Regions from separate parts of the Pseudomonas sp. PVC-3-1 genome, predicted to be linked through region 3. Evidence: predicted binding sites of a transcription regulator. Region 3 holds the regulator's gene; each other region holds the start of a gene.

Evidence for each region. Region 3 encodes LexA, which represses DNA repair genes until DNA is damaged. Its sites were predicted from a motif close to CTGTNTNNNNANACAG; they were not measured.
Region 1: the regulator LexA is predicted to act here: its motif matches at 4,543-4,558, upstream of imuA (translesion DNA synthesis-associated protein ImuA).
Region 2: the regulator LexA is predicted to act here: its motif matches at 4,159-4,174, upstream of recN (DNA repair protein RecN).

What each region holds. Positions count from the first base shown of each region.
Region 1 covers NZ_CM172023.1:4,729,866-4,736,791, forward strand. Annotated here, with positions in the region: gene AC2T4A_RS21790 (polyamine ABC transporter substrate-binding protein) at 1-380, shown strand, start outside; gene AC2T4A_RS21795 (glutamine synthetase family protein) at 590-1,948, shown strand; gene AC2T4A_RS21800 (polyamine ABC transporter substrate-binding protein) at 1,990-3,075, shown strand; gene AC2T4A_RS21805 (NAD(P)/FAD-dependent oxidoreductase) at 3,090-4,385, shown strand; gene imuA (translesion DNA synthesis-associated protein ImuA) at 4,657-5,271, shown strand; gene AC2T4A_RS21815 (Y-family DNA polymerase) at 5,279-6,688, shown strand; gene AC2T4A_RS21820 (error-prone DNA polymerase) at 6,685-6,926, shown strand, end outside.
Region 2 covers NZ_CM172023.1:1,949,464-1,956,389, reverse strand. Annotated here, with positions in the region: gene dapB (4-hydroxy-tetrahydrodipicolinate reductase) at 1-106, opposite strand, end outside; gene dnaJ (molecular chaperone DnaJ) at 164-1,294, opposite strand; gene dnaK (molecular chaperone DnaK) at 1,417-3,333, opposite strand; gene grpE (nucleotide exchange factor GrpE) at 3,424-3,987, opposite strand; gene recN (DNA repair protein RecN) at 4,198-5,874, shown strand; gene fur (ferric iron uptake transcriptional regulator) at 6,014-6,418, opposite strand; gene AC2T4A_RS09005 (outer membrane protein assembly factor BamE) at 6,515-6,926, shown strand, end outside.
Region 3 covers NZ_CM172023.1:3,102,545-3,109,470, reverse strand. Annotated here, with positions in the region: gene AC2T4A_RS14625 (S-methyl-5'-thioinosine phosphorylase) at 1-138, opposite strand, end outside; gene nagZ (beta-N-acetylhexosaminidase) at 275-1,273, opposite strand; gene AC2T4A_RS14615 (L,D-transpeptidase family protein) at 1,285-1,809, opposite strand; gene AC2T4A_RS14610 (TetR/AcrR family transcriptional regulator) at 1,866-2,582, opposite strand; gene lexA (transcriptional repressor LexA) at 2,849-3,463, shown strand; gene sulA (SOS-induced cell division inhibitor SulA) at 3,476-3,949, shown strand; gene AC2T4A_RS14595 (hypothetical protein) at 3,994-4,233, opposite strand; gene AC2T4A_RS14590 (DUF6586 family protein) at 4,341-4,862, opposite strand; gene topA (type I DNA topoisomerase) at 4,930-6,926, opposite strand, start outside.

The sequences.
Region 1 (6,926 bases), 1.6 Mb from region 3:
CCGGCGACGTGTTGCAGGCGCAGAAAAGCGCCCAGGAAGCCGGCGGTTCGGTGCAGGTGGAGTACAGCGTGCCGAAGGAAGGCACCAACATCTGGTTCGACAACCTGGCCATTCCCAAGGACGCGCGCAATCCCGAGGGCGCCCATGCCTTCATCAACTACCTGATGCGCCCGGACGTGATCGCGAAAACCAGCGACTACCTGCACTACGCCAACGCCAACGTACCGGCCAAGGCGCTGATGGACGAGAAGGTCCGCGGCAACCCGGCGGTCTATCCGGACGCGCAACTGGTCAAGGGCATGTACGTCAGCCTGCCGCCGAGCCCCTCGATCCTGCGCCTGATCACCCGCGACTGGAGCCGGATCAAATCCGGCGTCTGATTCCCCAGACTCTCCACTCACACCGGCAGCCCCGGACACCCTCGGTGTCCGGGGCTGACTGCATTTCAGAAGGCAGCTTTTTCAAAGCGATTTCCAAGCCTTGCGCAAAGTGGATAGAACGCACTCGTGCCTCCAGCCGACACTAGCCTCGCCTGGCAGCACCCCCGCTGCATGTGCATTCACTACAAAACCAAAAAACCGAGGCTTGTATGACCACCCCCGCCGAGCAACTGGAGCAACGGCTGAAGCAACAGAAAATCACCGAAGTCGAATGCGTGGTGAGCGATCTCACCGGCATCGCCCGCGGCAAGATTTCCCCCACCAACAAGTTCCTCGGCGAGGGGGGCATGCGTCTCCCCGAAAGTGTTCTGTTGCAGACCGTCACCGGCGATTTCGTCGATGACGACGTCTATTACGACCTGCTCGACGAAGCGGACATCGACATGGTCTGCCGCCCCGACCCGGACGCCATCTTCCTGGTGCCCTGGGCGCTAGAGCCGACCGCGATGGTCATCCACGACACCTTCGACAAGGTCGGCAACCCCATCGAGCTGTCTCCGCGCAACGTCTTGAAGCGCGTGCTCAAGCTGTACGCCGACAAGGGCTGGAGCCCCGTCGTTGCGCCGGAAATGGAGTTCTACCTGACCAAGCGCAGCAGCGACCCGGACTTCCCGCTGGAAGCCCCCGTCGGCCGCTCCGGCCGCCCGGAAAGCGGTCGCCAGAGCTTCTCCATCGACGCCGCCAACGAATTCGACCCGCTGTTCGAAGACGTCTACGACTGGTGCGAACTGCAGGGCCTGGACCTGGACACGCTGATCCACGAGGACGGCCCGGCGCAGATGGAAATCAACTTCCGTCACGGCGACGCGCTGAGCCTGGCCGACCAGATCATCGTGTTCAAGCGCACCATGCGCGAAGCCGCGCTCAAGCATGACGTCAGCGCCACCTTCATGGCCAAGCCGATCACCGACGAGCCCGGCAGCGCCATGCACATTCACCAGAGCGTGCTGGACATTGCCACCGGCAAGAATATCTTCGCCGCCGAAGACGGCTCCATGAGCCAGCTGTTCCTGCACTACATCGGCGGCCTGCAGAAGTACATCCCGAAAGTGCTGCCGATGTTCGCGCCCAACGTGAACTCCTTCCGCCGCTTCCTGCCGGACACTTCCGCGCCGGTGAACGTCGAATGGGGCGAAGAAAACCGCACCGTGGGTCTGCGCGTCCCCGCCGCTCCGCCGATCGCCATGCGCGTGGAAAACCGCCTGCCGGGCGCGGACGCCAACCCCTACCTGGCGCTGGCCGCCAGCCTGCTCTGTGGCTACCTGGGCATGATCGAGCAGATCAACCCCAGCGCCGCCGTCCAGGGCCGCGCCTACGAGCGCCGCAACCTGCGTCTGCCGATCACCATCGAGGATGCGCTGCAGCAGATGGAAGACTGCGCCGTGCTCAAGGAATTCCTCGGCGAGAAGTTCGTGCAGGGTTACGTGGCGGTGAAGCGCACCGAGCACGAGAACTTCAAGCGGGTGATCAGTTCCTGGGAGCGCGAGTTCCTCCTGCTGAGCGTCTGATCCCTCTCAACCGACTTCACAACAACAATTCGGGAGTCCCCATGAGACTGCTGCGCACCCTTGCGCCCTTCGCCCTGGCCATGATGGCCTCGGCCGTGCACGCTGAACCGACGGTCAGCATCTACAACTGGACCGACTACATCGCTCCGGACACCCTCGCCGGTTTCCAGAAGACCACCGGGATCAAGCCGGTGTACGACGTCTTCGACTCCAACGAGACCCTGGAAGGCAAGCTGCTGGCGGGCCGCTCCGGTTACGACGTGGTGGTGCCATCCAACCACTTCCTGACCCGCCAGGTGCAGGCCGGCGTGTTCCTCGAACTCGACCGCAGCAAGCTGCCGAACTGGAAGCACCTGGACCCGACGCTGCTCAAGCTGCTGGAACAGAACGACCCGGGCAACAAGCATTCGGTGCCCTACCTGTGGGGCACCAACGGCATCGGCTACAACGTCGCCAAGGTCAAGCAGGTGCTGGGCGTCGACAAGATCGATTCGTGGTCCGTGCTGTTCGAGCCGGAGAACATCAAGAAGCTCAGCGCGTGCGGCGTGGCCTTCATGGACTCGCCCGACGAGATGATCCCCTCGGTGCTCAACTACCTGGGCCTGGACCCCAACAGCACCAACCCGGCGGACTACCCCAAGGCCGAGGCCAAGCTGGTGGCGGTGCGTCCGTACGTCACCTACTTCCACTCGTCCAAGTACATCTCGGACCTGGCCAACGGCAACATCTGCGTGGCCTTCGGCTACTCCGGCGACGTGTTCCAGGCGGCAGCGCGGGCCAAGGAAGCCAAGAACGGCATCGAGATCGCCTACAGCATTCCCAAGGAAGGCGCGAACCTGTGGTTCGACCTGATGGCGATCCCCTCGGATGCCGGCCATCCGGAACAGGCCCTGGCGTTCATCAACTACATCCTCGATCCGAAGGTGATCGCCGGCATCAGCGAGTACGTCGGCTACCCCAGCGCCAACGCTGACGCCAAGACCCTGCTGCCCGAGGAAATGCAGAACAACCCCGAGGTCTACCCGAGCCAGGCCGTGCTCGACAAGCTGTACATCGCCAAGGCGCCGCCGCCCAAGATCATGCGCCTGATGACCCGCAGCTGGAGCAAGATCAAGTTCAACCAATGAAACGAGACAGTCCCATGAAGCACACCGAGGAGCACGCCGCGTCCTATTACGCCGCGACCGCCCGCGACCGTCAGCATTACCCTTCCCTCACGGGGGATGTGCGGGCGGACGTCTGCGTGATCGGCGGCGGCTTCACCGGCGTGAACGCAGCCCTGGAGCTGGCCCGGCGTGGCCACTCCGTGGTGCTGCTGGAAGCCCGGCGCATCGGCTGGGGCGCCAGCGGGCGCAATGGCGGGCAGCTGATCCGTGGCATCGGCCACGACGTCAGCGGCTTCGCCAAGTACGTCGGCGAAGAAGGCGTGCAGTATCTAGAGCAGGCGGGTGTCGATTCGGTGGCCCTGGTCGCCGAACGCATCCGTGAGCTGGATATTGAGTGCGACCTGCGCTGGGGCTTCTGCGAGCTGGCCAATACCCCGGCGCAATACGCCGCCATGGTCCGCGAGCAGGAGTCGCTGAGCACCTCGGACTACCCGCACGAGACCCGGCTGGTGCCGCCGGAGCGCATGCGCGAAGTGGTCGCCAGCGACTGCTACGCCGGCGGACACGTCGACATGGGCTCGGGCCACCTGCACCCGCTCGACCTGGTGAAGGGCGAAGCCCGCGCGGCCAAGGCCTTCGGCGCGCAGATCTTCGAACAGAGCCCGGTGCTGCGTATCGAGCACGGTGCGACCGCTGTCGTGCACTGTGCGCAGGGCCGCGTACTGGCGAAGACCCTGGTGCTGGGCTGCAATGCGCACCTGGAGGAGCTGGAACCCAAGCTCACCGGCAAGGTGCTCCCCGCCGGCAGCTACGTGGTGGCCACCGAGCCGCTGTCCGAGGAACTGGCGGCACAGCTGATCCCGCAGAATATGGCGCTGTGCGACCAGAAAGTGGGACTGGACTACTACCGCCTGACGGCCGACCGCCGCCTGCTGTTCGGCGGCGCCTGTCACTACTCCGGGCGCGACCCGGCGGACATCGGCGCCTACATGCGGCCGAAGGTGCTCAAGGTGTTCCCGCAACTGGAACAGGTGAAGCTCGACTACCAGTGGGGTGGCATGATCGGCATCACCGCCAACCGCTTCCCCCAGGTCGGCCGGCTGAAGTCGCATCCCAATGTGTACTTCGCTCAGGGCTATTCCGGCCACGGGCTGAACGTCACGCACTGGTCGGCCAAGCTGCTCGCCGAGGCCATCCACCAGGGCGAGAGCAAGGGGCTGGACCTGTTCAGCGCCGTGCCCCACCTGACCTTCCCCGGCGGCAAGCTGCTGCGCTCGCCGCTGCTGGCGCTAGGCATGGCGTGGTATCGGGTGCGCGAGCTGATTGGCTGATCAATCGCGCTGCTATAAAGGAAAAGCCCCCGATTCGGGGGCTTTTCCTTTGATCTCTGCCGATCTCGGCCGTGGGATCGGATAATCGCGGACGGAGTCCGCTCTTACAGAAGACTCCAGACCAACCGCCATTGACGGCGCCTTTCCACCGGATAAACTGTATATCCATACAGCATTATTCGAGCTATCCCATGCCCTGCCACCCCATCCCCCTCCCCCGGCCCTGCCACCGGGCGCATGACTGTCGCCGCTTGCCGGCCGGGAGGCCGTGATGGGTAGCGTGGTCGCACTCGATACCCTGTTTCACCAGCGCCAGGTCTGGAAGGGCCAGCCCCAGGGGCTGCCACCCAGCCAGCAGCCCACCGGTCATGCATCGCTGGACGCAGCCCTGCCCAGCGGCGGCTGGCCGGAAGCGGCGCTCAGTGAAATTCTCCTGGCTGCCGAAGGCACCGGCGAACTGCAACTGGTCTGGCCGACCCTTGCGCGACTCAGCGCAGCAGGCGAGCGCATCGTGCTGGTCGCACCGCCCCATGTGCCCTATCCGGCCGCCTGGCAGGCCGCCGGCGTTGCTCTGAACCAGCTCGCCATCGTCCAGGCCAGTGGCCGTGATGCGCTCTGGGCCGCCGAACAGTGTCTGCGTTCGGGCAGCTGCGGCGCCGTACTGTGCTGGCCGCAGCAGGCCGACGACCGCGCCCTGCGTCGCTTGCAGGTAGCCGCCGAAACCGGGCAGACCCTGGCTATCGCCTACCGCTCGCAGCGTGAAGCGCTCAACCCGTCGCCCGCCGCGTTGCGCCTGGCGCTGGACGCCAACCCGGCGCAGTTGCGCGTACTCAAGTGCCGTGGCGGCCTGGCGCCGGCGCGGCCTATTCCGCTGCCCTGGCACTGAGGCCAGCATGCTCTGGGCCTGCATTCTCCTGCCGCAACTGGCGATGGACGGCGTGCTCCGTGGTCGTCCCGAGCCGGACGCCGCCCTGGCACTGCTCGCCGGGCCAACCCAACGCCGTGTGCTGCAGGCGGTGAACCCGGCGGCGCGGGCGCTGGGCCTCAAACCTGGCCAGTCGCTCACCGCCGCCCACGCACTGAGTCGCGATTTCGAAACCGCCGAGTACGACCTGCGTGAAGTGCAGCACGGGCAGAACCTGCTGGCTGCCTGGGCTTACGGATTCAGCTCGCAAGTCAGCCAGCATTACCCGCGCGCGCTGCTGCTGGAGGTGCAGTCCAGCCTGCAGCTGTTCGGCCCCTGGCCACGCTTCGAAGCTCGTCTGCGTGAGGAGCTGAACGGGCTGGGCTTCCGCCACCGCATCACCGCTGCGCCCAACCCGGCGGCCGCACGCATCCTCGCCAATGGCCACGACGGCCTGGCGATCCACGACAACGACCAGTTGCGCCAGTACCTGGGCAGGATGCCGCTGGAGCGCCTTGGCCTGGAGCGCGATGCCGCCACCTCGCTGAGCCGCATGGGCCTGCGCAACTTGCAGCAACTGCTCGCCCTGCCCCGCGAAAGCCTGGCCCGGCGCTTCCCACCACAGGTGCTGCGGCAGGTCGACACCTTGCTCGGCCAACGGCCGTTGGCCCTGGAGTTCTACCGGCCGCCAGATCGCTTCGAATCGCGCATCGAACTGAACTTCGACGTGGAATCCACCCAGGCACTGCTGTTCCCGCTGCGCCGCCTGACCGCCGATCTCGCCGCCTTCCTCGCCGGGCGCGACAGCGGCGTGCAGCGCTTCATCCTCCATCTGGAACACCACGAAGGCAGCGACACGCAGATGCCCGTCGGCCTGCTCAGCGCCGAGCGCGAGGCGGCCATGCTCTTCGAACTGAGTCGGGGTCGTCTGGAACAACTGCAATTGCGCGCCGCGGTTCACAGCGTGCGACTCATCGCCGACGACCTGCCGCCCTTCGTGCCGCAACACCGTGAGCTGTTCGACGACCGCCCGCAGCAATCGCAGCCCTGGGAACAACTGCGCGAGCGCCTGCGCGCGCGGCTCGGCGACGACGCCGTGCACAGTCTCGGTGCTCGCGCCGACCACCGTCCGGAGCGTGCCTGGCAGGAGCAGTCCACCCCGCACCCGCAAGTCGCCGACATTCCGCGCCCCGGCTGGCTGCTGGCGGAGCCCCAGCCACTACGCGAGTTCGCTCCGACCCTGCTGGCAGGCCCCGAGCGCATCGAATCCGGCTGGTGGGACGGCGAGGACATCCGCCGCGACTACTACCAGGTACGCACCCGCAGCGGCCAGCGCGCCTGGGTGTTCCGCCCGGTGGGCGACGATGGGCCACTGCTGCTGCACGGCTGGTTTGCATGAGCACGCCGGATCAAGGCATCGGCTACGCCGAGCTGCACTGCCTGTCCAACTTCAGCTTCCAGCGTGGGGCCTCCAGTGCCGACGAGCTGTTCGGGCGAGCGAAGAAGCTGGGCTACCGCTCCCTGGCGATCACCGACGAATGCAGCCTCGCCGGCATCGTCCGTGCCTGGCAGGCGGCGAAGGAACACGAGCTGCCGCTGATCACCGGCAGCGAACTGAGCCTCTCGCAAGGCCCGAA
Region 2 (6,926 bases), 1.2 Mb from region 3:
GGTCGACCGCCGCCGTCAGGCCTGCGCTGCCATTGGTCTGCTGGACAGCTTCAATCAGGGTCTTGCCCATGCGCCCGGCGGCGCCCATTACGGCTATACGTCGCATATAAAACAGCTCCCAGCTAAAAAAGCCCCGGACGACTCGCATCGCCGGGGCCCTGCATCATAGATCGTCGAAGAAGCGCTTCATGCCCTCGAACCAGCCACTGGCCTTGGGCGAATTGGAAGAGTTGCCCTGCAGGGTACCGCGGAACTCTTCAAGGAGTTCGCGTTGACGCTTGTCCAGTTGCACGGGCGTCTCCACGACCACGCGACACATCAGGTCGCCAGCACCGCCGCCGCGCACCGGGGCAACGCCCTTGCCGCGCAGGCGGAACAGCTTGCCGGTCTGGGTACCCTCGGGAATCTTCAGCTTCACGCGGCCATCCAGGGTCGGCACTTCCAGCTCGCCACCCAGGGCGGCATCGGCGAAGCTGATCGGTACCTCGCAGTACAGGTGCTTGCCGTCGCGCTGGAAGATATCGTGCTCGCGCACGTTCACCACTACGTAAAGGTCGCCCGCCGGGCCACCATGGGCGCCGGCCTCGCCTTCGCCGGTCAGACGGATGCGGTCACCAGTATCGACGCCGGCCGGCACTTTCACCGACAGGGTCTTGTGCTCTTCCACCCGGCCCTGGCCATGGCAGGAACCACAGGGGTCGGTGATCATCTTGCCGCTGCCATGGCAACGCGGGCAGGTCTGCTGCACCGAGAAGAAGCCCTGCTGCATGCGCACCTGGCCGATACCACCGCAAGTGGTACAGGTGACCGGCGTGGTGCCGGGCTTGGCGCCGCTGCCGCTGCAGGTCTTGCAGCCGACCAGGGTGGGAACGCGAATGGTCACGGTGGTGCCGCGAACTGCGTCTTCCAGGTCGAGATCGAGGGTGTAGCGCAGGTCCGCGCCACGGGCCGGGCCGCCACGGGAACCGCCGCGACCGCCGCCGCCACCGAAGAAATCACTGAAGACATCGCCGAAGATGTCCGAGAAGCTCGCGCCGCCGAAGCCGGCACCGCCGCCACCCATCTGCGGGTCGACGCCGGCATGGCCGTACTGGTCGTAGGCCGCGCGCTTGCTGGCGTCGGACAGGACCTCGTACGCCTCGTTGGCCTCCTTGAATTTATCCTCGGCCTCCTTGTCGCCGGGATTGCGGTCCGGGTGGAACTTCATGGCGAGCCGGCGATAGGCCTTCTTCAGGTCCGCTTCGCTGGCGCCGCGCTCGACACCCAGTACCTCGTAAAAATCACGTTTGGCCATAACTTTCCTGCACTCTAAAAACCGTTCCCCCAGACACGCCAACGCGGGAGCAAGCCCCCGCGTGACGTTTCATGCGCACCGACACGCTGGTCGGTGCGCCGGAGCGGAAGCAAGCACGCGGCTTACTTGTTCTCCTTGACCTCTTCGAACTCGGCGTCGACGACATCGTCGCCAGCCTTGTCGTCAGCGGCCTCGCCCTGAGCGGCAGCACCCGGCTGCGGCTGTTCGGCGTACATCTTCTGCGCCAGCGGGGTGGACGCCTGGGACAGCGCGTTCATCTTCGCTTCGATCTCGGCCTTGTCGTCGCCTTTCACGGCAACTTCCAGCTCGCCGAGAGCTTTCTCGATGGCAGCCTTCTCCTCGGCAGTGGCCTTGTCGCCAGCCTCGGTGACCATCTTGCGAGTGGCGTGAACCAGCGCGTCGCCCTGGTTGCGGGCTGCGGCCAACTCCTCGAACTTGCGGTCTTCCTCGGCATTCGCTTCGGCGTCGCGGACCATCTGCTGGATCTCGTCCTCGGACAGACCGGAAGAGGCCTTGATCACGATGGACTGCTGCTTGCCGGTGGCCTTGTCCTTGGCGCCCACATGCAGGATGCCGTTGGCGTCGATGTCGAAGGTCACTTCGATCTGCGGCACACCGCGCGGAGCCGGCGGGATGTCGGCCAGGTCGAACTTGCCCAGCGACTTGTTCTGGCCGGCTTGCTTGCGCTCGCCCTGCAGAACGTGGATGGTCACGGCGCCCTGGTTGTCATCGGCAGTGGAGAACACCTGCGACTTCTTGGTCGGGATGGTGGTGTTCTTGTCGATCAGCGCGGTCATCACGCCACCGAGGGTTTCGATACCCAGGGTCAGCGGGGTGACGTCGAGCAGCAGCACGTCCTTCACGTCGCCGGCCAGTACGGCGCCCTGGATGGCAGCACCCATGGCAACGGCTTCGTCCGGGTTGACGTCCTTGCGCGCTTCCTTGCCGAAGAACTCGGCAACGGTCTTCTGCACCAGCGGCATGCGGGTCTGGCCGCCGACCAGGATCACTTCGTCGATCTTCGACACGTCCAGGCCTGCGTCCTTGAGCGCAACGCGGCACGGCTCGATGGTACGGGTGACCAGGTCTTCCACCAGGGATTCCAGCTTGGCGCGGGAAACCTTGACGTTCAGGTGTTTCGGGCCGGAGGCGTCAGCAGTGACGTACGGCAGGTTGACGTCGGTCTGCTGGGTCGAGGACAGCTCGATCTTGGCTTTTTCGGCCGCTTCCTTCAGGCGCTGCATGGCCAGCGGGTCGCCCTTGAGGTCCATGCCGGATTCTTTCTTGAATTCCTCGACGAGGTAATCGATCAGGCGCAGGTCGAAGTCTTCACCACCCAGGAAGGTGTCGCCGTTGGTGGCCAGTACTTCGAACTGGTGCTCGCCATCGACTTCTGCGATCTCGATCACGGAAACGTCGAAGGTACCGCCGCCCAGGTCATACACGATGATGGTGTGGTCGCCCTTGGCCTTGTCCAGGCCGTAGGCCAGCGCGGCCGCGGTCGGTTCGTTGATGATGCGCTTGACGTCCAGACCGGCGATACGGCCGGCGTCCTTGGTGGCTTGACGCTGGCTGTCGTTGAAGTAGGCCGGAACGGTGATGACCGCTTCGGTGACCGGCTCGCCCAGGTAATCCTCGGCGGTCTTCTTCATCTTTTTCAGGACTTCAGCGGAGACCTGCGGCGGAGCCATCTTCTGACCCTTGGCCTCGACCCAGGCGTCGCCATTGTCAGCCTTGACGATCTTGTACGGCACCATCTTGATGTCTTTCTGTACGACGTCTTCTTCGAAGCGACGGCCAATCAGGCGCTTCACGGCGTACAGGGTGTTGGTCGGGTTGGTCACGGCCTGGCGCTTGGCCGGCTGACCTACCAGGATTTCGCCGTCGTTGGCGTAGCCGATGATCGACGGGGTGGTACGAGCGCCTTCGGCGTTCTCGATGACCTTGACGTTACCGTTCTCCAGGATGGACACACAGGAGTTGGTGGTCCCCAGGTCGATACCAATGATTTTGCCCATATTTCACTCTCCAGAAATTAGATTCCGCGCTGACCCTGTTGCGGGTCTTTGGCTCGGTTGATTACCCAGATGGGGACCGGGTGGTGGATTTCAAGCCTTCTCGTCGATCGAAGGCGGAGTTTGTTCAGGTGCCTTGCTGACCACGACCATGGCCGGACGCAGCAGGCGACCGTTGAGCAGGTAACCCTTCTGGAACACCTTGACCACGCTACCCGGCTCGAGACGGATGCTCTCTTCCATGGCCATGGCCTGGTGGTGTTCGGGGTTGAACGGCTCGCCGTGCGGGTCGACCGGCTCGAGGTTGTAGCGCGCCAGCGTGTCGTGGAACATCTTCAGCGTCAGCTCGATGCCTTCGCGCATCGGCTTGATTGCTTCGTCTTCCGGGTTCGACATCTCCAGCGCGCGCTCGAGGGTATCGACGATCGGCAGCAGGTCGCCGGCGAATTTCTCCAGGGCGAACTTGTGCGCCTTCTCCACGTCCTGCTCGGCACGGCGGCGGACGTTCTGCAATTCAGCGACGGCACGCAGGCTTTGATCCTTCGCCGCGGCGACCTGTTCTTCCAGCTCCAGCACGCGGGCGTTCAGGTCCCCGGTAGCGCCGGTTTCCGGCTGCTCGTTGAACTGGGAATCCTGAGTCTGTTGTTCGTCAGACATGCCACTCTCCTAAAAAAGAAAATAAGCCTTTGAAAACAAAGCGAACCCAATGGTCCGCGGCTCTGCCGACTATATGGGGCGCCTTTTTTTGACTTCAAGGGCGGCAAGCTCAAGGCACCCACATCAAGCACCCCACAGACGACGAAGGAGAATTGCCAGCGGCCGAAAATACTGTATAAATAACCAGACATTTCTACGGAGCCGCCGCCCATGCTGGTTCACCTGTCTGTGCACAACTACGCCATCGTCGAGCACCTCGATCTCGAGCTCGCCGCCGGCATGACCGTGATCACCGGCGAGACGGGCGCCGGCAAGTCGATCATGCTCGACGCCCTCGGCCTCGCCCTCGGTGACCGCGCCGACAGCGGCGTGGTGCGCCCCGGCTCCGACAAGGCAGACATTCTCGCCAGCTTCGATGTCAGTGCGATTGCCGAAGCCCGCGACTGGCTCGCCGAGCGCGACCTGGAGCAGGACGGGCCGTGCATCCTGCGCCGAGTGATCACCGCCGAAGGCCGTTCGCGCGCCTACATCAACGGCTCACCCTGCCCGCTGGGCGACCTCAAGCACCTGGGCGAGTTGCTGATCGATATCCACAGCCAGCATGAGCATCAGTCGCTGCTCAAGGCCGATACCCACCGCCGCCTGCTCGACGAGTACGCCGGCAGTCAGGACCTGGCGCGCCAGGTGCATCTTGCCGCGCAGCGCTGGAAGCAGACCCGCCAGGAGCTGGACCGCCTGTCGCGCAACGGCGAAGAGCAGCGCGCCCGCCACCAGTTGCTCAGTTATCAGCTGGAAGAGCTGGAAAACCTCGGCCTGGGCGACAACGAACTGGAGTCACTGGAGGCCGAGCACAAGACTCAGAGCAATGCCGGCAGCCTGATCGCCGCCTGCCGCCAAGTAGTCGAACTGTGCAGCGAGAGCGATGCCGGCAACGTGCTGTCGACGCTGACCTCCAGCCTCAACCGCCTCACCGCTTTCCAGAGCCAGCCCGCCGCGCTGGGCGAAGCGGTGAACCTGCTGTCCAGCGCGCAAATCCAGGTGGAAGAGGCCATCGGCGAACTGAACCGCTTCGTCGACCACTTCGACGCCGACCCCCTGCGCCTTCAGCAACTGGAAGAGCGGATGGACACCATCTATAGCCTCGCGCGCAAACACCGCGTCCAGCCCCATGAACTACAGGATTTGCAGCAGCGTCTGCTGGACGAACTCGAAGCGCTGAACGCCGACGACGAAGCCGTCGACCGCCTGGGCGAGGAGCTCGCCGCCTACGCCCGCCATTACCAGGAGAAGGCCGCAGAGCTCAGCCAGCTTCGTCGCACCGCCGCACCGCAACTTGCCAAGGCCGTGGAAGTGGAGATGCAGCGACTGGGGATGCCGGGGGGCCGCTTCGCCATCGAACTGCGCGACGCCACTTCCGATGAGCCTCAGGTGAATGGTCTGGAACAGTTGGAATTCCTCGTCAGCGCCAACCCCGGCCAACCACTGAAGGGCCTGGCCAAGGTTGCCTCGGGCGGCGAATTGTCGCGCATCAGCCTGGCGATCCAGGTGATCACCGCGCAGACCTCACGCACTCCCACGCTGGTCTTTGACGAGGTGGACGTCGGCATCGGCGGCCCCACCGCCGAAGTCGTCGGCCAACTGCTGCGCCGCCTGGGCGATCGCGGCCAGGTGCTGACGGTCACCCATTTGCCGCAAGTCGCGGCACAGGGACACCAGCACCTGTTCGTCCACAAGGACCGCGACACCAGCGAAACCCGTACCGCCGTGGCCAACCTGAAGAAGTCCGAGCGCATCGAAGAAATCGCCCGCATGCTCGGCGGCGTCGACCTGACCAAGGAATCCCTGGCCCACGCTCGCAAGATGGTCGATTCCGCAGTCCAGAACTGACCTGTAGGAGCGAGCTCGCTCGCGAACTGCTTGGCCCTGAGGCAACCGGGAATTTTGTTCGCGAGCAAGCTCGCTCCTGCATGGAAGCCCCAAACGAAAACGGCGACCCGAGGGTCGCCGCCTTTGCATCTGCGTACGCTTATTTCTTCTTGCGCACGTAGAGCACCAGATTGTGATCGACGAGCTCGAAGCCGCGCTCCTTGACGATCTCCTTCTGGCGCTTCTCGATTTCCGAGTCCATGAACTCGATGACTTCGCCGGTATCGACGCAGACCATGTGGTCATGGTGACCGCTGTCGGCCAGTTCGAAGACGGCATGGCCGCCATCGAAGTTGTGGCGCACCACCAGGCCGGCGGCTTCGAACTGGGTCAGGACGCGGTAGACAGTGGCCAGACCAACGTCCTCACCCGCCTCCATCAGCGCTTTGTAAACATCCTCTGCGCTCATGTGGCGCTGCTCGGCGGAATCGAGCATCTGGAGGATCTTGACGCGCGGCAGTGTGACCTTCAGTCCGGCTTTGCGCAGTTCGCTATTTTCAACCATGTGTGCTTTCTCGGCGCGGAATGCTTCGCAGCATCTCTCAATACAGGTATGATCGGGATTTCGTCGCTCAGCCAAGATAGTGGAAGTCACCCCTTGATGCAAAACGCCAAGCTCATGCTGACCAGTCTCGCTTTCGGGCTGGGACTCGCCGCACTCGCCGGTTGCTCGTTCCCGGGGGTCTACAAGATCGATATCCAGCAGGGCAACGTTGTAACGCAGGACATGATAGACCAGTTGAAGCCCGGAATGACCCGGCGCCAAGTGCGGTTTATCATGGGCAACCCCCTGATCGCGGACACCTTCCACCCCAATCGCTGGGACTATCTGTACAGCATCCAGCCCGGCGGCGGTCAGCGCCAGCAGGAGCGGATGAGCCTGTTCTTCGGCGCAAACGATCAACTGATCGGCCTCAACGGCGACTTCATGCCCGGCGTCAGCCGCGACGAGTCGATCCTCGGCAAGGACGGCGTTGCCCCGCCGCTGGCCCCGGAAGCGCCGCAGCAGCAGC
Region 3 (6,926 bases):
CTCGCGGCCGGCAAACTCGCCACGCTGGATGGCCGCCGAAGGCGCGCCGTAAGGCGTGTCCAGTTCGATGGCGTCCTTCAGGGTCAACCCTTCCAGCTGGGTCAGGCCAGTGCCGCCGATGATGGCGTAGACAGTCATGCTTCTATCCTCAATTTATTCCTGCAATCTCGCGAGCTAGCGCAGAACAAGGCGGAAGGCTGGATCGGACCACACATCAATGTGCAGCCCGAGCCAGCCTTCCAACGCCGTCATGCCGACGCGCGGCAGATTGCAATTAATCGATCAGTTGTGCGGCGCGCAACTCGCCGACGGCTTGTTGCCAGCGCGGCAGCTGCTTGTATTCGATGCCCGGCCAGGCTTTGGCGCGCATACGTTGCAGGCGCTGTGGCGCAGTGACCTTGAGGCGCTGCAGGGCGCTCAGGGCCAGTTCGGCGGAGGCGCGGTTGTTGCACACCAGGCCCATGTCGCAGCCAGCGCTCAGCGCGGCCTCGATGCGATTGGCGGCATCGCCGACCACGTGGGCGCCGGCCATGGACAGATCGTCACTGAAGATCACCCCGCCGAAGCCCAATTCTCCGCGCAGGATGTCCTGCAGCCAGCGGCGCGAGAAGCCTGCTGGGTTCGGGTCGACCCGCGGGTAGATCACATGGGCCGGCATCAACGCATCCAGTTCGCCGGACAGGCGCTGGAATGGGACCAGATCCACAGCCCGAATCTGCTCCAGCGTGCGCTCGTCCTCGGGAATCCCCACGTGGGAATCCACCTCCGCCCAACCGTGGCCGGGGAAGTGTTTGCCGGTGGAAGCCATGCCGGCGGCGCGCATGCCACGAATGAACGCACCCGCCAACGTAACGGCGCGCTCCGGGTTGCCTTCGAAAGCGCGGCTGCCGACCACGGCGCTGCGCTGGTGATCCAGGTCCAGTACCGGGGCGAAGCTCAGATCGAGCCCAACCGCCAGCACTTCGGTTGCCATCAGCCAGCCGCACTGCTCGGCCAGTCGTTCGGCGTTGGCATTATCGGCAATGGCGCGCATCGCCGGCAGGCGCAGGAAGCCCTGGCGCAGACGCTGCACGCGCCCCCCCTCCTGGTCTACGGCCAGAAGCAGGTCGGGGCGTACTGCGCGAATAGCCGCCATCAGCTCGCGCACCTGGCGCGGCGACTCGATGTTGCGGGCAAAGATGATCAGGCCACCGACTTCCGGGTGGCGCAGGATCTGACGGTCCTCGGCGGTCAGCCAGGTGCCGCCGATGTCGAGCATCAGGGAGCCTTGCATGTGCATTCCTTTCAATTCAGTTGCGCCGCCTGCCAGTCGGGACAGGCGGCCTCTTCGATTCTGACCCGGCAATGGAGCGGCACCCGCGGGAAGAGTTCCAGCAGGTCGTCATTGCGCAGGCGGATACAGCCGTGGGACAGCGGCATGCCCATGGGCTCGCAGTCGGGCGTGCCGTGCAGGTAGATGTAGCGACGGAAAGTATCGACCTCCCCCATCCGATTGCGCCCCGGTTCGCAGCCACTGAGCCACAAGATGCGCGTAAGTATCCAGTCGCGACCGGGAAAGGCCTCGTGAAGCTCGGCCGTCCAGGTCTCGCCGGTCCAGCGTCGCCCCTTCAGGACCGCACCTTTGGGCAAGCCCTCGCCAATACGCGCACGGACCTGGTGCAAGCCGCGCGGTGTGCAGCCGGAGCCGTTGCGCTCCCCCGCGCCGTTGGCGGCGCTGGATACCGGAACACGCAAGACAAGACGCCCCGCGGCAAAGCCGTAGAGCATCTGGTCAGCAAGGGAGATATGGAGAAGATCAAGATCAGCCATGGCCGGCTACTGTAGCCGATCGGACCGACGCAGCCCAGCGCGAAGCCGGGCCCGGATCAGACCTTGGCGGGAGCCTGTGCGGCGCTCGACTTGGTGCGCGGCTTGAGCTGGGCACCGGCCAGCGACGGATCGCTCACACCGCTATCGGCACGCATGCCGGCAGCAAGGAACGGCACCATCAGGCGCATCACCTGCTCGATGGAAGTGTTCACGCCGAAATCGTTCTCGGCCATGGCGCGCAGTGCCTTGATGCCGGACATGCTGAACACGGCGGTACCCAGCATGAAGTGCACGCGCCAGAACAGCTCCAGCGGCGGCAGGCGCGGCGCGGATTCATGCACCAGCAGCATGTAGCGGCGGAACACCTTGCCGTAGACCTCTTCGAGGTACTTGCGCAGATGGCCCTGGCTCTGGCTGAAGGCCAGACCCAGCAGGCGCATGAAGATCGACAGGTCGTTGCCGCTACGAGGCTTCACCGCCATGGCCTGGACCACGAGCAGCTCCAGCAGCTCTTCCAGGGTGGCGCGCGGCGCATCGGGCTTGGCCTGGCGGCGATCCAGTTCCTTTTCAAGGCTGGCGCAGAACGGGCCGAGGAAGCGCGAGAAGACTGCCTGGATCAACGCCTTCTTCGAGCCGAAGTGATAGTTCACCGCCGCGAGGTTCACCCCCGCCTTGCTGGTGATCAGACGCAAAGAAGTTTCGGCGAAGCCTTTCTCCGCGAACAACTGTTCCGCAGCATCCAGGATGCGTTCGACGGTTTCCGACTGGGCCATGGCTACTCCGCCTGACAAACACTTGTTTGAAACATACGTTTCAGCGTCTTGTATTGTCAAGCAAAGTGCGATGGATTGTTACCAATATCATGGCAATGCGACGAGACACCGTACTTATCCTAAATAAGAAGACAGCAAGACGCTTGCCAAAGACCAAAGGTTACATGCACGAACGTTCCACCGACAGCCGCGACCAATAAAAGCATTGCCAGCCCGCCATCACTGTATATAATCCCAGGCACTGTATAAAAAGCCAGAGTATGGACATGCTGAAGCTCACGCCGCGCCAAGCCGAGATCCTCGCCTTCATCAAACGCTGCCTGGAAGCCAACGGCTACCCGCCCACCCGCGCGGAAATCGCCCAGGAGCTCGGCTTCAAGTCGCCCAATGCTGCCGAGGAGCACCTGAAGGCCCTCGCCCGCAAAGGCGCCATCGAAATGACCCCGGGCGCCTCCCGTGGCATTCGCATCCCCGGCTTCGAGCCCAAGACTGCCGCCAACGACGACGAATTGCCGATCATCGGCCGCGTCGCCGCTGGCGCGCCGATCCTCGCCGAGCAGAACGTCGACGACACCTGTCGGATCAACCCCACCTTCTTCAACCCGCCGGCCGACTATCTGCTGCGTGTGCGCGGCCAGAGCATGAAGGACGTCGGCATCATGGATGGCGACCTGCTCGCCGTGCATGTCACCCGCGAGGCGCGTAACGGCCAGATCGTGGTTGCCCGCCTGGGTGAAGAGGTAACGGTGAAGCGCTTCAAGCGCGAAGGCAGCAAGGTCTGGCTGCTTGCCGAGAACCCGGAGTTCGCCCCCATCGAGGTCGATCTCAAGGAACAGGAACTGGTCATCGAAGGCTTGAGCGTCGGCGTGATCCGTCGCTAACAGGAGACATCCATGCAGTACCCGCAGCCGCAGAACCTGCCGCAACTCCCGCTGTTCCAGGAAGCACTCTGGGCAAGCGGTACTGCTCCCCTGCTCCCGGAGCTGATGGAAGAAGAGCCCATCGCCGATGAAAGCGCCTTCAGCGAAATTGCTCTGCGCGGCCTCCCCGGCCAATGCCTGATGTTACTGGCGCCGATGCTCCGCGAACTGAGCGAGGAAAGTGACTCGCGCTGGCTGACCCTGATCGCCCCGCCGTCCAGCCTGACGCCGGACTGGCTGCGCAAGGCCGGCCTGAACCGCCAGGGCATCCTGCTGCTGCCGGCCCGCGATCAGGCCGCAGCGCATGCGCTGGCCTGCGAAGCGCTGCGTCTGGGCAACAGCCACACCGTAGTGAGCTGGCTGAACCTCAGCGCGAAAGCGCGCACGCAACTGTCCCGCGCTGCCGTCGCCGGCCAGGCGCAGAGCCTGAATATTCGTCTGGGTTGATTGGAGCGAGAAGCTTCGCCGCGAACGCGGCGAAGCGGAAGAACTCAGTGCAGGACGCGAGGGCCTTCGTCGTCCATGCTCATGTCGCCACCTTCGGCGAGACGACCAGCCATCTGTACACCGACATTGAACATCGCCTTGGCGATCTCGATGTGTTGGCCCTGCAGGAAGCCCTTGGCATCGGCAGAGAACTCCAGGGTCACCAGCGCCTCCTCCTCGTCCGCACGACGCAGCACAATGCGCCCGTCAGGCAGCTCGACAATTTCCAGAAATGAGGTTGGCATAGCGACGTTCTCCACAGCAGAACGCGTAGTGTAACAGCCACATTCGCTACACCCTAGCCAAAGCTTGCGCGGACCGACCGGAAGGCCGGCACGCCGTGAGGCAGGGATCAGAGCTCGGTGAGCGATGCGCGGAAGCGCAGCACCAACTCCTTGATGGATTTGCGCCAGGCCTCCAGCTCGTCATTGCCCAACGCGGTAGGCGCTTCATCGTCGACATTGATCGCCTGGATCAGCGGCTGAGTGGGATCGACCTTGGCTTTCTTCGGCTCGCTCGGCGGCTGGAACAGCTCGGCATAGGCAGCCAACAGGCGGCCCAGCCAGGCTTCCGGCGATTGCGCCAGTTCGACCATTTCCGCCAGCTCCGGGCTCGGAGCGGCAGCCAGCACCTGGGCGTTCAGCAGGATATCGACGCGCGGCGCACCGGCCTGGGGCAGGCGGTAGTAGCCGGCGATTTCATGGGCCACGCCCAGCACCGCTCCGTAGAGATGGAACAGCGCCGCTTCGCGCTCGGCCTGGATACGCGCCTGGGCGTTCATCGCGCGCGCGGCTTCGGCGCTGCGCCAGGCTTCCAGGGCCAGGCCGGCGAAGAACAGCTTCTGGTTGGTGCGGGTATAGAGTTCGTTCGCCATGACCAGGCCCTCTGCAGTCGACTTCGGCAGTATAAGCACGCCCCGCCTCAGCGGGGCGCGCCTTCCATCAGCGCTTGTCTTCGACCTTCCACTTGCCGCCGTCGAAGAACGCACGCCAGCCAGTAGGCTTGCCGTCGACCTCGGACTGCACGTACTGCTCCTTGGTCTTGCGGCTGAAGCGGATCACCGCCGGGCGGCCATCCGGGTCTTTCGCCGGAGCGGAGAGCAGGAAGTGGTACTTCGGATCCAGTTCTTCCTTGTGCGGCACCAGCTCGGCAACCAGCGGAGCACGGGTCTCGCGGTTCTTCGGGAACTGGCTGGCGGCCAGGAACAGGCCGGAAGCACCGTCACGCAGTACGTAGATATCGTCCACCTTCTCGCACTTGAGTTCCGGCATGCGGATGGCGTCCATCTTCGGCGGCGCGGGCTCGCCGCTCTTCAGCAGCTTGCGGGTGTTCTTGCAGGTCGGGTTGGTGCAACCGAAGAACTTGCCGAAGCGGCCGGTCTTGAGCTGCATCTCGCTGCCGCACTTGTCGCATTCCAGGCTCGGGCCTTCGTAGCCCTTGATGCGGTACTGGCCTTCCTCGATCTCGTAGCCGGCGCAATCGGGGTTGTTGCCGCAGATGTGCAGCTTGCGTTTTTCGTCGACCAGATACGCATCCATGGCGGTGCTGCAGATCGGGCAACGATGCTTGCCGCGCAATACGCGGGATTCGGACTCGCCCTCGTCATCCGCGGCGATTTCGTCGCCCGGAATCAGGTTCACGGTCGCCTTGCAGCGCTCTTTGGGTGGCAGGCTGTAGCCCGAGCAGCCGAGGAACACGCCGGTGGACGCGGTACGGATCATCATCGGCCGGCCGCACTCGCGGCAGGGGATGTCGGTCAGGGTCGGCTGGTTGGCGCGCATGCCATCGTTGGAGGCTTCGGCCAGGTCGAGCTTCTTGCGGAAGTCGCCGTAGAACTCGTCCAGCACGTTTTTCCAGTCGCGCTCACCCTGAGCCACGTCATCGAGGTTCTCTTCCATGCCGGCGGTGAAGCCGTAGTCCATGAGGTTGGAGAAGCTCTCGTTGAGGCGGTCAGTGACGATGTCGCCCATTTTCTCCGCGTAGAAGCGGCGGTTGTGGGTGGTGACGTAGCCGCGCTCCTGGATGGTGGAGATGATCGCCGCGTAGGTGGACGGACGGCCGATACCGCGCTTTTCCAGTTCCTTGACCAGGCTGGCTTCGGAGAAGCGCGCCGGCGGCTTGGTGAAGTGCTGGCTCGGATCGAGCTTGAGCAGCTTCATGGCATCGCCCTGGTTCATTTCCGGCAGGACATCGTCCTCGCCCGGCTTGCTCTGCTGCGGCAGCACCTTGGTGTAACCGTCGAACTTGAGGATACGGCCCTTGGCGCGCAGCTCGAAGTCACCGGCAGCGGCGCTGACGGTGGTGGACAGGTACTCGGCCGGCGGCATCTGGCAGGCCACGAACTGGCGCCAGATCAGGTCGTACAGGCGCTCGGCGTCGCGCTCCATGCCCGACAGCTGGGTCGGACGCAGGTTGACGTCGGAAGGACGAATCGCCTCGTGCGCTTCCTGGGCGCCTTCCTTGCTGGAGTAGAAGTTAGGCTTGGCCGGCAGGTATTTCTTGCCGAACTCGCTGTCGATGAAGCCGCGCACCATGTCGATGGCGTCGGCCGACAGGTTGGTCGAGTCGGTACGCATATAGGTGATGTAGCCAGCTTCGTAGAGACGCTGGGCCATCATCATGGTCTTCTTCACCCCGAAGCCCAGGCGGTTGCTCGCAGCCTGCTGCAGGGTGGAGGTGATGAACGGCGCCGAGGGCTTGCTGGAAGTCGGCTTGTCTTCGCGCTTGGCGATGCTGTAGCTGGACGCCTTGAGCTTCTCCAGGGCAGCAGTGGCCTGGGCTTCGTTCAGCGGCTTGAAGGCTTCGCCCTTCTCGCGCACGACTTCGAAGCGGACCTTGTCGTTTTTCGGCGTGCCGAGGTCGGCGTGCACTTCCCAGTACTCTTCCGGGACGAAGGCGCGGATCTCGCGCTCACGCTCGACCACCAGTTTCACGGCAA